4 regions of the Rhizobium sp. SL42 genome follow, and region 1 is predicted to be linked to each of the others. Evidence: predicted binding sites of a transcription regulator. Region 1 holds the regulator's gene; each other region holds the start of a gene.
What was found. The regulator LexA, encoded in region 1, represses DNA repair genes until DNA is damaged. The targets are predictions, from matches to a motif close to TGTTCNNNNTGTGTTCNG.
Positions count from the first base shown of each region.

Region 2: IM739_RS10395 (DNA polymerase IV) is a predicted target of LexA. The motif match lies at 832-849, and genes of this name have one in related genera.
Region 3: dnaE (DNA polymerase III subunit alpha) is a predicted target of LexA. The motif match lies at 1,616-1,633, and genes of this name have one in related genera.
Region 4: IM739_RS15475 (putative DNA modification/repair radical SAM protein) is a predicted target of LexA. The motif match lies at 1,035-1,052, and genes of this name have one in related genera.

Region 1 covers NZ_CP063397.1:2,574,076-2,576,280, forward strand. Annotated here, with positions in the region: gene IM739_RS12200 (ComEC/Rec2 family competence protein) at 1-597, shown strand, start outside; gene lexA (transcriptional repressor LexA) at 678-1,397, opposite strand; gene IM739_RS12210 (HlyD family type I secretion periplasmic adaptor subunit) at 1,722-2,205, opposite strand, start outside.
Region 2 covers NZ_CP063397.1:2,206,578-2,208,782, reverse strand. Annotated here, with positions in the region: gene IM739_RS10405 (DUF3572 domain-containing protein) at 1-98, shown strand, start outside; gene IM739_RS10400 (hypothetical protein) at 98-733, shown strand; gene IM739_RS10395 (DNA polymerase IV) at 853-2,139, shown strand.
Region 3 covers NZ_CP063397.1:2,200,034-2,202,238, reverse strand. Annotated here, with positions in the region: gene dnaE (DNA polymerase III subunit alpha) at 1-1,383, opposite strand, end outside; gene IM739_RS10375 (ABC transporter ATP-binding protein) at 1,713-2,205, opposite strand, start outside.
Region 4 covers NZ_CP063397.1:3,282,892-3,285,096, forward strand. Annotated here, with positions in the region: gene IM739_RS15475 (putative DNA modification/repair radical SAM protein) at 1-1,029, opposite strand, end outside; gene greA (transcription elongation factor GreA) at 1,445-1,921, shown strand; gene IM739_RS15485 (glycosyltransferase family 4 protein) at 1,939-2,205, shown strand, end outside.

The DNA.
Region 1 (2,205 bases):
GGCACGACAGCAACGCCGACGGAGGGTGATCGGATCGCCACCAACCGCATCCGCCCGCCCGCTTTCATCTTCGATCAATGGCAGCCCGCGCTCGGCGTTACCGCCGCGATTGCGCCACAGACAATGTCCGGTCCTGCAGTCGACGCTGTTTCGCCGGACAGGCCAAGGCGCACGCCTCTGTCGGAAATGGAAATCTCTGTGGCCCGTCAACGGCTCGAAGATCTTCTCGCCTCAGCCGGCAACCGGTATTTCACCTGCACCAAGAGCGCCTGCGCCGCCGTGCTTGACGGTTGGCGCATCATCACGCTCGACCGCCACGAGGTGACGGGCATCGCCTGTGATCTAGCCGATCTTGTCATCGTTTCCCAGCGCCCGGGTTTTGACGACTGCCGGTCCGGCGCGCGGCTGATTTCGGCTGACAGTCTGCGCAGTAGCGGAACCCTCGAAATCTTCCTTCGTGATCGCTCCAGCCGCACGCTGACGATCGTCCCTTCCTTTGCCGGTCCGTCGCGTCCCTGGACGCGTCACCGCCTGTATGATTGGCAAAACGGTTCGCAAGCCGAAAGCCATTCGGCCGACCTGCTTTCCCAGCAGTAGTCTGGCAACATGGAGCGGAACCGGGGGAGAGCAGGCCAAATGGCGCGACCGAAAAGACGAGCAGACGCCGGCACGACCCGTCAGTGATAGCGGCGGATGAGGCCGACGAGCTTGCCCTGGATCTTCACCCGGTCTGGCCCGAAAATGCGCGTCTCGTAGGCCGGATTGGCCGCCTCCAGCGCGATCGATGCCCCACGCCGGCGAAAGCGCTTCAGCGTAGCCTCTTCGTCGTCAACCAGGGCCACGACGATGTCGCCGGGATTGGCGTTGGATGCATTGCGGATGATCACGGTGTCGCCGTCGAGAATGCCGGCATCGATCATCGAATCGCCCTTGACCTCCAGCGCATAGTGCTCGCCCGAGCCGATCATCTCGGCCGGTACGGTGATGTCATGGGTATTGTTCTGGATGGCAGAGATTGGAACACCTGCGGCGATCCGGCCCATGACCGGAACGCTCACCGATGCGGATCCGCCGTCAGGGGACGACTTGCTCGGCGCAGCTGGTGCCGGCGGTGTCTTGCCAAGGCTGCCTTCTATCACGCTGGGCGCAAAGCCGCGCCGTGGCTGCAGGCTCGGCGTATAGGCTTCCGGCAGCTTGATGACTTCAAGCGCTCGAGCCCTGTTCGGCAGGCGGCGGATGAAGCCGCGCTCCTCCAGTGCCGTGATCAACCGGTGAATCCCGGATTTCGACGCCAGATCGAGTGCGTCCTTCATTTCGTCGAAAGAGGGAGGCACGCCGGATTCCTTCATCCGTTCATGGATGAATAGAAGCAGTTCCTGTTGCTTGCGCGTCAGCATATGCGATGCCCCAATTGGTGAAACAAATACAGAACAGACACTATATGTTCCATATGTGTTCCGCAAGGGGATAAATTTCCGTGAACTTTGCATGTGATTTGCTGACCGACTGCGAAAAAAATCGCCAATGCCAATTTACTCGGGTGGCCGCGGCGCACCAAAGCCGTCGGCATAGACACCGTCTTCAATCGTAGCGACGGTGCGGTGTTCCGGGTCGATGGCATCGTGCGTTGATAAGTCCGTGCGGACAGGGCTCACGGCAGCGGTCTGTCCTGTGGCGCAAGTATTGGACCGGGGTTGGTGTAGCCCCCGGTCGCTGATGGGTCACTGTTCGGAAAAGGCGCGCGACATGCTGTCGGTAATCGGTCTGGCGATATAGTTGAAGAAGGTGCGCTCGTTGGTCTGGATCATCACTTCGGCCGGCATGCCGGGTGTCGGCGTGAAGCCATGAACCCGTGCCAGTTCCGTTGGTGGAATGTTGATCCGGGCGAGATAGACGTCATGCGGGGCGGTCGACGTATTGCCGGATTGCTGCAGCGCGTCCGCCGACAGGTAGAAGACATCGCCCTTGAGCACGGGCGTCGTTCTCTGGTTCAGGGCAACCAGCCGAATGGTGGCCGACTGGCCCAGCTTGACGCTGTCGATGTCGTTGCGCGGGATCTGAGCTTCGATGATCAGCGGCACGCCGGCGGGCAGGATTTCGAGGATTGCCTTGCCGCTTTCGATGACACCGCCGTTGGTGTGATAGTGGATCCGGACGACGGTGCCGGAAACCGGCGCATTGATTGTCGCGCGCTCGAGGATATTG
Region 2 (2,205 bases), 370 kb from region 1:
TGATGGCGTTTTGCACGGCGACCGGGACGAAGCCAGAAACAGTCATGGCCGCTGCGCAGCGCTATTCGCAACCAACCCTTGATTCCGGCGAAATCTGATGGCAGCCGGCATCGGCACTATCCGCCTCACCGATAAACCACTGATCGTCTGCGATGTCGATGACGTGGTGCTACAATTTGCGACGCCATTCGCCGCCTTTCTCGAAAGCTGTGGCCATCGCCTCATCCCCCGGTCATTCAAACTCACCGGGAACATCGTCTCAAGCCTCGACGAAACCGTTCTGGACGCGCCGGCCGTCCAGTCGCTGATCGATGAGTTCTTCATGGCCCAGGAAAGCTGGCAGACGCCGTTTGCCGAGGCGGTCGAGGTCCTGCATAGCCTGGCCGGCGCGGCGGACCTGGTTTTCCTCACAGCGATGCCGCCACGGCACGTGGACGCGCGTCGCCGGCTGCTCGACCAGCTGACACTGCGCTATCCGCTGATCGCCGCCGACGAAGCCAAGGGGCCATTGGTGGCGGCACTACATGCGGACAGGTCTCTGCCGGTCGCCTTTGTCGATGACATGGCGCATAACCTGCATTCGGTCGGCGAACATGTCCCCGCCTGCCTGCTCGTCTATATGCCGCCGCCGGTCGAGATACACACCTATGCTCCTCTGCCCCCGGCCCCTGTGCGAAAGGCGGCCGACTGGATCGAGGCGAAGACCATGATCACCACGCATTTCGGCACCTGAGGCGGGTCGGCACCTGCAATCCGAACGAAAAGAGTGGGCGGCCTGGATTCGGCTCTGATCATGGCTTGTAAGGCAGAATACATCCGCTAATGTGGCGATGTTCAATTTTTGTTCCTGTCATGACGCGCACCGAACCACAGTTTCCAGGCTTTTGCCGTGACTGCCTCAAGGGGCAGCCTGATGGCCGCAAGCGATGCCATGCCTGCGGAAGTCCGAGGCTGGTCTATCACTCGGAACTTCGCCGCCTGACCCTTGCCCATGTCGACTGCGATGCCTTTTATGCGTCGATCGAGAAACGTGACAATCCGGACCTGATCGACAAGCCGGTGATCATCGGCGGCGGCAAACGTGGCGTGGTCTCGACGGCATGTTATGTCGCGCGTATTCATGGCGTGCGTTCCGCGATGCCGATGTTCAAGGCGCTGGAAGCCTGTCCGCAGGCCGTGGTGATTCGGCCGGACATGGAAAAATATGTGCGTGTCGGCCGCGAGGTGCGGGCTCTGATGGAGGAACTGACGCCGCTGGTGCAGCCGATCTCGATCGACGAGGCTTTTCTCGAGCTCAAGGGGACCGAGCTGCTGCATCACGAGCCACCGGCCATGGTGCTGGCACGGTTTGCGCGGCGGGTGGAGCATGAAATCGGCATCACGATCTCGGTCGGGCTGTCCTACTGCAAGTTTCTGGCAAAGGTAGCGTCCGACCTGCAGAAACCGCGTGGTTTTTCGGTTATCGGCGAGGAAGAGGCCTTGCGGTTTCTGGCGGACAAGCCGGTGACGATGATCTGGGGGGTCGGCAAGGCCCTGGCGGCCACCTTGGCGCAGGACGGCATTCGCAGTATCGGCCAATTGCAGACCATGGATGAAACCGATCTGATGCGGCGCTACGGCGTCATGGGACAGCGGCTCTCGCGGTTGTCGCGCGGGATCGACGATCGCGAGGTGCATGCCAATGAGGCTGCCAAGAGCGTTTCGGCGGAAACGACGTTTTTCGAGGATACCAGCCGGGCGGATGAGCTGACCAAACATCTGAGGGAGATGTCGGAAAAGGTGGCATGGCGACTGAAACGCCACGGCATCGCCGGACAAACCGTCGTCCTCAAACTGAAAACCGCGGATTTCAAGACACGAACGCGCAACCGCAAGCTGGACGATCCGACGCAACTGGCGGACCGGATTTTCCGCACGGGCTTGTCCCTGCTCGAGAAGGAGACCGATGGCACACGCTTTCGCCTGATCGGTATCGGCGTCTCCGATCTCAAGGATCCTTCAGTCGCCGATCCGCCTGACCTGGTCGACGAACAGGCATCGAGACGGGCAGCCGCGGAGGCCGCAATGGACAAATTGCGCGACAAGTTCGGCAAGGGTACCGTGCAGACCGGCTATACCTTTCCCGCCAAACGCTCCTAGCGCGCTTGCGGTGAAGGCGAGATAGCTGCAGCGGTCCGTTTCGCGGATTGAAGCGGCAAATTGGTT
Region 3 (2,205 bases), 370 kb from region 1:
CAACGACCCGAAGGTGATGATCTGCGCCACCTGCTCGCGGCCGTATTTCTGCTGGACGTAGCGAATGACCTCTTCGCGGCGGTCCTGGCAGAAGTCGATATCGAAGTCCGGCATCGAGACACGGTCGGGGTTGAGGAAACGTTCGAACAGCAAGGAGAAGCGCAGCGGATCAACGTCGGTGATGGTCAGCGCATAGGCGACAAGCGAACCCGCACCGGAACCACGTCCGGGACCAACCGGAATGTCGTGCTGCTTTGCCCATTTGATGAAGTCGGCAACGATCAGGAAGTAACCGGGGAACTTCATCCGCTCGATGACCGAGAGTTCGAAATCGAGCCGTTCGCGATACTCGTTTTCCTCGTAGCCCTTCGCCATACCGAGCGTTGCCAGACGCATGTCGAGGCCCTCGACCGCCTGACGGCGCAATTCGCGCGACTCCTCGCGCTCGGCCTCTTCCGGATCGTCACTGCCGCCGGTGAAGCGCGGCAGGATCGGCTTGCGTGTGTCGAGCACGAAGGAGCAGCGCCGGGCGATCTCGATCGTATTGTCGAGCGCTTCCGGCAGATCCGAAAACAGTTCGACCATCTCGGCACGGCTCTTCAGATAATGGTCCGGGGTCAAGCGAAACCGGTTGTCATCCGAGACGATCGCGTTGTGGGCAACGGCCATCAGCGCGTCATGGGCATCATAGTCGGCTCGCGACGGGAAGAAGGCTTCATTGGTCGCCACCAAGGGCAGGTCGTGATCATAGGCGAGCTGAACCATGCGACGCTCGTGGCCACGATCATAATTGCCATGGCGCTGCAGTTCGACATACAGCCGGTCGCCAAACAGTGCCTTCAGCGCCAGCAGCCGGCTCTCGGCCTGCGCCTTGTGGCCGTCCTTCAGCATGAGGTCGACGGGCCCGTCGGATGCTCCGGTCAGCGCAATCAGCCCATCGGTTCCGGCTTCCTCGAGCCACGACATCTTCACGTGCACGGCGTGACCGGCATCGCCACCGAGATAGGCGCGACTGACGATGTCAACCAGACGTTCGTATCCGGCCGGATTGGCTGCCAGAACGACGATCGATGGCAATTTCGCCACATGGCCATTGCGCTTTTCGCCGGACGAATCCTCCATTTCGATCGACAGTTGACAGCCGATGATCGGCTGGACGCCGTCACCAAGTGCCTTCTGGGAAAATTCGAGTGCAACGAAGAGATTGTTGGTGTCGGTGATCGCGATTGCGGGCTGGCTATCGGCAACCGCCTTGCCCAGAATCTTTTTCAGCGGCAGCGCACCTTCCAAAAGCGAGAAGGCCGAGTGCACGCGCAGATGGACAAAACCCGGGCTTCCACCCAACCGATCGGAAGTTTCCTTGCCGCCGTTTGCCTCGCCCATCGGTTTCATCCTCACGCATCTTGAATCAGCGCAGTTTTCAACGTTCGAAGATGTGAAGTCCAGCGGAGTTTGATCCGGCAAAGCCTCTCTCTACAGCTTTGCCGGAAGAGTGCTTCAGAGTGCCAGCATGATCAGCGACATACTACCAACAAACATAGCAAGGGAGGCGAATGCAGCAACGTCACGAAGTATCTCGGTCATGTCTGTCTCCTGTCTCTTTATGTTTTTATTTTGTTCTCATTACGTTCCGTTGTCAACCAAAAAAAAGCCCGCCGTCGAACGGAACAGAATTCCATCCAACCGCGGGCCGCTGCCTGTTCGAATTTATATCAGGGCTGGAATTCGACGATCTTGCCGTCAACCAGGGTTACACAACGATCCATGCGTCGCGCGATCTCGTGATTGTGCGTCGCGATCATCGCGGACAGTCCCGATTGGCGCACCAGCGCTTCGAGCGCCGAGAAGACGTAAGAGGCGGTTTCCGGATCGAGGTTGCCGGTCGGTTCGTCGGCGAGCAACACCAGCGGCGCGTTCGCGACCGCGCGCGCAATCGCGACGCGCTGCTGCTCACCACCGGACAATTCCGCCGGGCGATGTTCTGCCCGCGGACCGATGCGCATATAGTCGAGAAGCTGCTTGCCCCGTTCCTTCGCCTCGGCCTGGCTGAGGCCCGCGATCAACTGTGGCATCATCACGTTTTCCAGTGCGGTGAATTCCGGCAGGAGATGATGAAACTGGTAGACGAAACCGACGGAATTGCGCCGGATCGTCGTGCGCTGTTCATCGCCGAGCTCCTGGCAGGCAATGCCGCCGACCGTGACT
Region 4 (2,205 bases), 710 kb from region 1:
GAAACCCGGCACGCGCAACAGGCTCTCCCGATCGGCCGTATTGACGTCGACCGGGAAGTCCTGGCGATTGGCGAGCGCCCAGGCGAGTTTCGGATCAAGTTCCAGGTCGAGCATGCCATCGGCCCGCGCCGACGTGATCTCATCAACAGAGAAGCCATAAAACCGATAAAGCCAGTCAGCCTGATACAGGCGATGTTCACGCACGAGTGGCGGCTTGATCAGCGGAAGGTTACGCGAACTGTCCGGAATGGGGCTGAAAGCCGAATAGTAGACCCGCTTGAGCGAATAGCTGCTGTAGAGCCTGGCGCTTGAACCGAGGATTGTTGCGTCATTTGCCCCGTCGGCGCCCACGATCATCTGCGTGCTCTGGCCGGCAGGCACGAACCGTTTGCGCCGGCCCGTATGTGTCGCCTCGCCCGCGGCCTCGATCTTCAAACGCAGATCGCCCATCGAGCGACGGATCCCGGCCGGGCGCTTTTCCGGCGCGTAGTGTTGCATGCCTTGATCCGTCGGCAGTTCGACATTGATCGACAGGCGGTCGGCATAGAGCCCGGCCTCCTCGACCAGTCGCGCCGAAGCCTCCGGGATCGTCTTGAGATGAATGTAACCGCGAAAGCCATGCTTGATGCGCAGGTCGCGGGCAATCTGCACCATTTCGCTCATCGTGTCGTCCGAAGACCGGATGATGCCGGACGACAGAAACAGTCCTTCGATATAGTTGCGACGATAGAATTCGATGGTCAGCCAGACGACTTCGTCCGGCGTGAAACGCGCCCTTTCGACATTGCTCGATGACCTGTTGATGCAGTAGGCGCAGTCATAGATGCAGAAGTTGGTCAGCAGGATCTTCAGCAGCGAAATGCAGCGTCCGTCGGGCGCATAGGCGTGGCAGATACCCGAACCTTCGGATGATCCCAGCCCACCGCTTAACGAAGAATCGCGGCGCGTCGTGCCGCTGGAAGCGCATGAAGCATCATATTTCGCCGCATCCGACAAAATCGCGAGACGCTCTTTAAGAGATTTCTTCATAAGAATGTTCACTATATGTTCTTGCCGGACTCGTCAACAAGCAACAAGGATCGAACCATTCGCGGGTGGCGCAACATCGCAGATCCCACACATCGACAGGCGCCAATTTTCACCGCCTGAAATTGAGGCCCTAACGCCCGCTCAACCCAATCAGTGACAGTTTCGATGATGCCGAAATCAGCGCTTCGGATTCTGGACGGATTAAATATATGCTTTCTTATCATGAACTTAATTTGAGATCATGAGCAGGAAACACACCCCACGGACCCCACCTGTCGAAATGTCTGGAAATTGCGTCAGGCAATCTGCTATAGTTGGCTCAAATTTGATTTGTGACACGGTTCCGTAGCTTTGCTTCGGAACCTGTTTTCTTTTGTGCCCGCGTTCGCGGTTAAAAAGACCAAAGGAAGAGGTAATGGTAGATAAAGTACCGATGACGCAAAGCGGCTTCGTCAAGCTGAACGAAGAGCTTCGCTGGCGCCAGCAGGAAGAGCGTCCCCGCATCATCGAGGCAATCGCGGAAGCGCGCGCCCATGGCGACCTCTCCGAAAACGCGGAATACCACGCGGCCAAGGAAGCCCAGAGCCACAATGAAGGTCGGGTCGGCGAACTGGAAGACCTGATTGCCCGCGCCGAGGTCATCGACCTGTCGAAGATGTCTGGTTCGAAGATTAAGTTCGGCGCCACCGTCAAGTTGGTCGACGAAGACACGGAAGAAGAAAAGACCTACCAGATCGTCGGCGACCAGGAAGCCGACGTTAAGGCTGGCCGCATTTCCATCTCTTCGCCGATTGCCCGTGCGCTGATCGGCAAGGAAGTTGGCGACAATATCGAGGTGGTGGCGCCTGGCGGCTCCAAGGCTTACGAAATTCTCGCCGTTCAGTGGGGCTGAGCACCCAGGAGAGGCATGTGGCATCCGAACCGACAACCTACGTGGATCCATCCGAGATCCGCGTGATTGCGCCAAACTTCAAGCAGCGTCTTTCGGGCGTCACCTCGACGATCATCCAGCTGGTACCGGTTCAAAACAGGCTCGATCACCGCGTTGCGGTGATCGGCCCTGGTTTGCCGCAGCACCTTCCGCATATCCGCTTCTCCGATCTTTGGAAGCTCTGGCGGAGGCCTAAAGGCGGTAAAGTCCGCGTCTGGCATGCCCGCCGCAACATCGAGATGTTG